3 regions of the Faecalibacterium sp. AF28-13AC genome follow, and region 2 is predicted to be linked to each of the others. Evidence: riboswitches for the same ligand, from Rfam matches in the RefSeq annotation. Region 2 holds a riboswitch; each other region holds the start of a gene.
The links. A riboswitch is a leader RNA that binds a small molecule or an ion and turns the genes downstream of it on or off. The one in region 2 is predicted to bind thiamine pyrophosphate.
Positions count from the first base shown of each region.

Region 1: it holds a riboswitch for thiamine pyrophosphate, as region 2 does, so the genes downstream of both, thiW (energy coupling factor transporter S component ThiW) here and DWY95_RS03825 (TenA family protein) in region 2, are expected to answer to the same signal.
Region 3: it holds a riboswitch for thiamine pyrophosphate, as region 2 does, so the genes downstream of both, thiT (energy-coupled thiamine transporter ThiT) here and DWY95_RS03825 (TenA family protein) in region 2, are expected to answer to the same signal.

Region 1 covers NZ_QUFG01000011.1:39,274-41,532, forward strand. The annotation lists gene thiM (hydroxyethylthiazole kinase) at 1-733, opposite strand, end outside; gene thiW (energy coupling factor transporter S component ThiW) at 744-1,259, opposite strand; TPP riboswitch at 1,436-1,543, opposite strand; gene DWY95_RS13950 (SPFH domain-containing protein) at 1,664-2,259, shown strand, end outside.
Region 2 covers NZ_QUFG01000002.1:270,342-272,600, reverse strand. The annotation lists gene DWY95_RS03830 (hypothetical protein) at 1-239, shown strand, start outside; TPP riboswitch at 626-725, shown strand; TPP riboswitch at 786-883, shown strand; gene DWY95_RS03825 (TenA family protein) at 950-1,624, shown strand; gene thiD (bifunctional hydroxymethylpyrimidine kinase/phosphomethylpyrimidine kinase) at 1,621-2,259, shown strand, end outside.
Region 3 covers NZ_QUFG01000013.1:8,093-10,351, reverse strand. The annotation lists gene sigG (RNA polymerase sporulation sigma factor SigG) at 1-702, shown strand, start outside; gene DWY95_RS14675 (sporulation transcriptional regulator SpoIIID) at 757-1,005, opposite strand; TPP riboswitch at 1,116-1,217, shown strand; gene thiT (energy-coupled thiamine transporter ThiT) at 1,304-1,876, shown strand; tRNA gene DWY95_RS14665 (tRNA-Ala) at 2,028-2,103, shown strand.

The DNA of each region.
Region 1 (2,259 bases), on a different contig from region 2:
GCGTTCCGGTGCCCTCTTCGCCGGTCAGGCGGGCAGCGGCAGTCTCGCCGCAAAGGCCCATCGCACAGACGGCGGCGGCCGCCGCGGCCAGCGGGCAGTCGGGGTTGGCCCCCACGAAAGCCGCCGTCAGGACCGACAACATACAGCCCGCCCCGGTCACACGCCGCAGCAGCGGGGTGCCGTTGCGGAGGATGTGGGTCGTCTTCCCGTCCGTCACGATGTCCTCGGCCCCGGTCACTGCCGCGACGCAGTGGTGCTGCGCGGCAAACTGCTCGGCCAGCGGCCGCAGGGCCTCCGGCGGCAGGGTCTTGCCGGCATCCACCCCGCGTGAGACCTGCGCAAGCCCGCTCAGCGCCTGCAGCTCCGAGGCGTTGCACCGCAGCACGGTGACGGGCACTTCCCGCAGCACCTCGGCCGCGATGCTCTGGCGGAACTGCGATGCGCCCACGCCCACCGGGTCAAAGACCACCGGCAGGCCCAGCCGGGCGGCGGTGCGGCCCGCTTTGACCATGGCCTCGGCCTTGCGGGGGTTCGGGGTGCCCAGACTCAGGCAGAGGGCCCGGCTCAGCGCCGTGATCTCCTCCACCTCCTCCGGGTCATCCGCCATGATGGGCGACGCCCCGGCCGCCAGCACGATGTTAGCGCAGTCGTTGGCGCTGACGAGATTCGAGATGCAGTGGACGAGGGGCGAGGTTTCCCGCACCCGGTCGAAAAGAGCTCCAAACGCTGTCACGGTGCCCTCCTCAGCTCAGGCTGGTCTGCATGGAGCGCAAAGCGCCGGAGCGCTGCAGCGCGGCCAGCAGCACACCTGCAATGACCGCACCGCCTGCGGTCGAGACGAGGAAGGGCACGATGTAGGCATAGAATGCGATATCGCCCGCGCTCTTGCCCATCAGCAGGATGGCCACCGGGTAGGCGCACAGCCCGCCCAGGATGGAGGTGCCGAACACCTCACCCACCAGAGTGGGCAGCAGCTTTTCGGTCTTGTGGTAGACGATGCCGCACAGCAGGGCACCGAACATGCTGCCGGGGAAGGCCATCAGACTGCCCAGGCCCAGCAGGTTGCGCAGCAGCGAGGCCACGAAGGCCACGCCGATGCCGTAGTAGGGGCCCAGCAGCACAGCGCACAGGATGTTGACCATGTGCTGCACCGGGGCGCATTTGCTGCCAAAAATGGGGAAGCTGAACACGCTGCCCACAACGGCCAGGGCGCAGAGCATCCCGGCCAGAGCCAGCTTTTTCGTAGAGAGTGCTTTCATGAGGATTCCTCCTATTGCAAAGCGGTCGAGACTTTCTGGTCTCCTCTCACGCCGGAACACGGCTTCCCATCGCGTCGATTCAAGGCCCAGGGCGCTCCCCCTCGGCCCGGAGCCGCCCACAAGGCGGCTGCGGCAGAAAACAAAAACAGGAGCTCCCTCTGCGGAAGCCCCTGTGAAAACGCATCGTGATGACTTCCTACGGCGGCATTATCCGCATCAGGTAAAAGGGTCGAAGTTTGAGCACTTCCTCTCAGCCCGCATGACGAGCTCCCCTGTATTTTGTTGTCGGGAGTATTCTACACCCATCGTGCCAAAATTGCAAGAGGCAGTTTCCTTTTGCAGTGCTTCTGTGCTATACTAAGGGTAATTCCGCAACCGAAACCACTTCAAAGGAGATTTGGAATATGGGTCTTGTAAAAGCTGCAATGAACGCGGCCTCCGGCGTGATGGCCGACCAGTGGAAAGAGTTTTTCTATTGCGATGCCCTCCCGGCCGAAGTGCTGGCCGTCAAGGGGCAGAAGCGCACCGACCGTCGCTCTGCCAACAAGCACGGCAATGAGAACATCATCTCCGACGGCTCCGTCGTGGCCGTGGCGGAGGGCCAGTGCGCCCTGATCGTAGAGCAGGGCAAAGTGGTGGAGCTGTGCGCCGAGCCGGGCGAGTACACCTACAGCACCGGCACCCAGCCCTCCCTGCTCAGCGGCGGGCTGAAGGACATCGACGGCGTCTTTGCCGAGATGGGCAAGCGGTTCGGCTTTGGCGGGCAGGCCGCCGCCGACCAGCGCATCTACTACATCAACACCAAGGAGCTGGTGGGCAACAAGTACGGCACCCCCAACCCGGTGCCCTTCCGGGTGGTGGACCAGCGCGCCGGCATCGACCTCGACATCGCCATCCGCTGCTTTGGCGAGTACAGCTACCGCATCGTCAACCCCATCCTGTTTTACACCAACGTCTGCGGAAATGTGGAAAACGCCTACACCCGCGACGCGCTGGACGG
Region 2 (2,259 bases):
ATACGCCTGTTCTGGAAGTTGCCCGTGAAATTGATGCTTTCCAGAATGCGCTGTTCCAACTGCCGGAGTTTCTGAATTTGGATACCCTGACACGGTTCTGCCGAGGGTACGCCCAGCCCACCAGCGAGCCCACCGAATTCAATTTGTATTCGGAAACTGCCCACTTTTATATCTGGCTGCGGTTAGTCACCCGGCATCGAGATTATAATGCCTATGTGCATTACTATCTGAAAGGTTAAAAATTTACAACGCACCGGATACAGTATGCCTATCGGCTCTGTATTCGGTGCGTTTTTCTCTCTTTATATACCGCACCATAATCATATCCAAAATATTTATGAAAAATTAGATGCCACAAATTCTATTGAGGGATAAAACAAAGCTATTATTTTAGGATACATTAGCCCCTTACTGTAACCCAGTGATAAAAAACGTCGGCGAAAAGGTGTCAAATCCTCCACATCTGTCTCTCCTTTTTTGTCCGTTTTCCCGCATTTAGAACCTCGTTTTGAGGGGAACAGGATAACTTTATCTAGCCGACCATGCGGAAAAACCTTTGATTTCCGTGGACTTTTACCGTCCTAAATGCGTAGACTTGACTTTTGGGGACTTTCTAACTATAATGATATTCAAGCAGGGGGACTACCTTGTAGTTGAGAAGGTTAAAACCTGACCCTTTGAACCTGTTGGCTAATACCAACGCAGGGAGCTAAAGAATACAGATTCGTATTTTTTGGACATTCTCTGTTTTGGGAATGTCCTTTTTTAATTGAATAAGATATGATATGTGTTTGCGAGGGAACTGAACAAGTTGAAAAAGGTAAGACCTGACCTCTGGACCTGTCGGCTAATACCGGCGTAGGGAAGCAATTTCTTACGCTCGTATTGCGTCTGAAAGAGCTTCTAATTGTTTTAGAGGCTCTATTTTTTTATCTTAGGAGGATCAAACATGGCATTTATGAAAGACATCTTAACCCACAACATTCCCATTTGGGAAGAATGTGCAGCTACCCCATTTGTGCAGGAAGTGCAAACTGGAAAGCTACCTCTTGAAAAATTCAAAAGATATATGATTCAGGATAGTATCTATCTGAAAAACTATGCCCGTATATACGGCAAGGCAATTTTTCATGCTGATACATTAAGAGAAATTCAGCTTTACTATTCCATGCTGAATTTTGTAAATGATACGGAATCAGAAGTGCGCCTGGATTATCTAAAGCAATTTTGCATGACGGATAATGATATTGAACTGATCGCTCCTCTGCCTGAAAATCAAAATTACATTGATTTCATGTTTGAGATTGCGTCACATGGAAAGAATGAAGAAATTTTAATGGCGGTTCTTCCCTGTATGCTAAGTTACAGCTATATATTCCGAAAATTGGCGGCTGTTCCTACAAGCAGACAGTCAAGATATTGGGACTTTATCAAAGATTATGCGGATGAACAATATGCAGAAAGCTGCAAAGAATGGTCTGCTTTTGCAGAGCATAAATGTGCCGGGTTATCAGTAGCAAATAAAAAGTATCTGGCTGATATTTTTGAAAAAGCAAGTTTGTTAGAGCTTGCTTTTTGGAAGATGGCCTATCGGAACGAGAGAATGGAGGAAAATGCAAAATGAAAAAAGTATTGTCCATTGCCGGATCAGATTGCAGCGGAGGTGCAGGTATTCAGGCTGATTTGAAAACTTTTTCTGCTCACGGCGTATTTGGAATGAGTGTTATTGTTTCTGTTGTTGCAGAGAACACCAGCCGCGTTATCGACATCCAAGATATTACCCCGGATATGATTGCAAAACAGATTGATGCCGTGTTTGAAGATATTGAAGTGAACGCAGTAAAGATTGGTATGCTTTCTACGCCAGAATGTATGAAAGCAGTGGCAATGAAACTATTACAATATAAGCCACAAAATATTGTAATCGACCCGGTTATGTATGCCAAAAATGGCTGCCCATTGATGAATCCTGCGGCGGTTTCCACCTTGATAGACACTGTAATTCCACTGGCCGATGTGCTTACTCCAAATATTCCAGAGGCAGAGAAAATAGCGGATATGCAGATTTCCACAGTTTCAGATATGGAGGCTGCCGCAAGAAAAATATATGCCATGGGTTGTAAGGCGATTGTTGTCAAGGGCGGACATCATATAGGAAATGCCGTTGATGTCCTATTTGATGGAGAAAATTTCCACCACTTTGAAACAGCCCGCATTGATACGAAAAATACTCATGGGACAGGCTGTACCTTTTCTTCT
Region 3 (2,259 bases), on a different contig from region 2:
CAGAAGCGGGAGCTACTGACGCGGGCCCATGCGGGCGACGCCGCCGCCCGCCAGCAGATGATCGAGGGCAACCTGCGGCTGGTACTCAGCGTGGTACAGCGGTTCGCCCAGCGAGGCGAGAATCTCGACGACCTGTTTCAGGTAGGCTGCATCGGGCTGATCAAGGCCATTGACAACTTTGACCCGGCCCAGAACGTGCGGTTCTCCACCTACGGCGTCCCGATGATCATCGGCGAGATCCGCCGCTTTCTGCGGGACAACAACGCCCTGCGGGTCAGCCGGTCGCTGCGGGATACGGCCTACAAAGCCATGCAGGCGCGGGAGAGGCTGGAAAAGCAGCTGGGCCGGGAGCCTACGGTGAACGAGATCGCGCAGCAGGCGGGCCTGTCCCGCCGGGAGGTGACGGCGGCGCTGGAGTCGGTGGTGGAACCGCTCAGCCTTGAGGAGCCGCTCTATACCGACGGCGGCGACGCCATGTATGTCATCGACCAGGTGCGTGACCCCGACGGCGAGGACAGCTGGATCAGCGGCCTGCAGTTCCGGGAGACCGTCGCGTCCCTGACCCCGCGCGAAAAGCGGATCATGGAGCTGCGCTACCTCAAGGGCGAAACGCAGATGGAGGTGGCGCGGGAGATCGGCATCAGCCAGGCGCAGGTCAGCCGGCTCGAAAAGGCCGCGCTGGAACAATTCCGCAGCAAATAGCAGCAAAAGCGGCACACCCTTATACAACCTATATATAAGGATGCGCCGCCGCTCTTATTTTTTGCCGTATTTCCGGCGGGTGGCCGCTCCGCCCCGCAGATGCCGCTCGGCCTTGTTCCGGGCCAGCACTGCCTGCACCCGCTGGAATAAGTCGGGGTCCACCCGCCGCAGCCGGGACGAAACATCCTTGTGCACGGTGGATTTGCTGCACCCGAACGCCCGCGCTGCGGTCCGCACTGTTGCGCTGTTTTTTGCGATGTACTCCCCCAGCAGTGCAGCCCGCTGTTCCGGTTCCACTTTCATGCCCTGTCCCCTCCTCCGCAAGACTCCTTGGTAAAAAATATGAGGCAGAGGGGCGCAATATGCCCGCCGGGGCTTGACTTTTGGCGTCGGACGACTATACTGGGAGACGGACATGAAAACAGGGGCGCCGAAAGGCTGAGATCCGCGCACTGCGGAGTACCCTTGAACCTGATCCGGGTAATGCCGGCGTAGGTAGTTTGCGGAATGTTCCCATCTTTCACAAACGAAGCCTCTACGCCTGCTGATCGCAGGCGTATTTTGTTTTTGTGTACTATATTTTTAGAGGAGCGAATCCAAAATGTCGAATTCCTATTCCAAGACCCGCATTCTGGTGGAGTGCGCCCTGATGATCGCCATCGGCACCGTGCTGTCGAACATCAAGATCTTCACCATGCCCAACGGCGGCAGCGTCACCCTGCTGAGCATGCTGCCCTTTGTGCTGGTGTCCTTCCGCCATGGCGTCAAGTGGGGCCTGTTCACCGGCCTGGTCAACGGCTGCCTGCAAATGCTGCTGGGCTTCTGGGCACCCCCGACGCCCACCTTCCTGTACTTCCTGGGCGAAGTCCTGCTGGACTACCTCATCGCCTTCATGGCGCTGGGCACGGCTGAGCTGTTTGCCCGCCCCTTCAAAAACCGGATGGTCGGCGTGGCTTTCGGCACCTTTATGGCCGGTGTGCTGCGCTTCCTGTGCAGCTTCCTCTCCGGTGTGCTCGTCTGGGGCAACCTGAACGAGGGCCTGAGTGCCTGGACCTACAGCCTGGTCTACAATGCCAGCTACATGCTGCCGGAGACCCTGCTCACCGTGGTGGCCGCTGTGCTGCTCATCAAGGTGGCCCCGCAGATCTTCGACCGCCAGTACACCAAGGCCTGATTTTTCACGCACCATCGCGCCCCGGCAGGTCCACCGCCCGCCGGGGCGCTTTTCTCTGCAAAAACTTCGCAGGAAATTCGAAAAAAGTGTTGACAGCGTCCCTTCCTGCTGGTATAATAACTCACGTCGCAAGACACGAAACCAAACATGTGGGGGATTAGCTCAGCTGGGAGAGCGCTTGCATGGCATGCAAGAGGTCACCGGTTCGATCCCGGTATTCTCCACCATACAGTTCGTACTCGAACCCGATTCTTTACGAGAAAGGGTTCGGGTACGTTTTTTGTTTATCGGAAATTCTGCGGAAGGACTACACAGAGCGTTAAACGAGCAAAGGCAGGGTATCACTATGACGGTGGTATCCTGCCTTTTGCTTTGAGGAATCA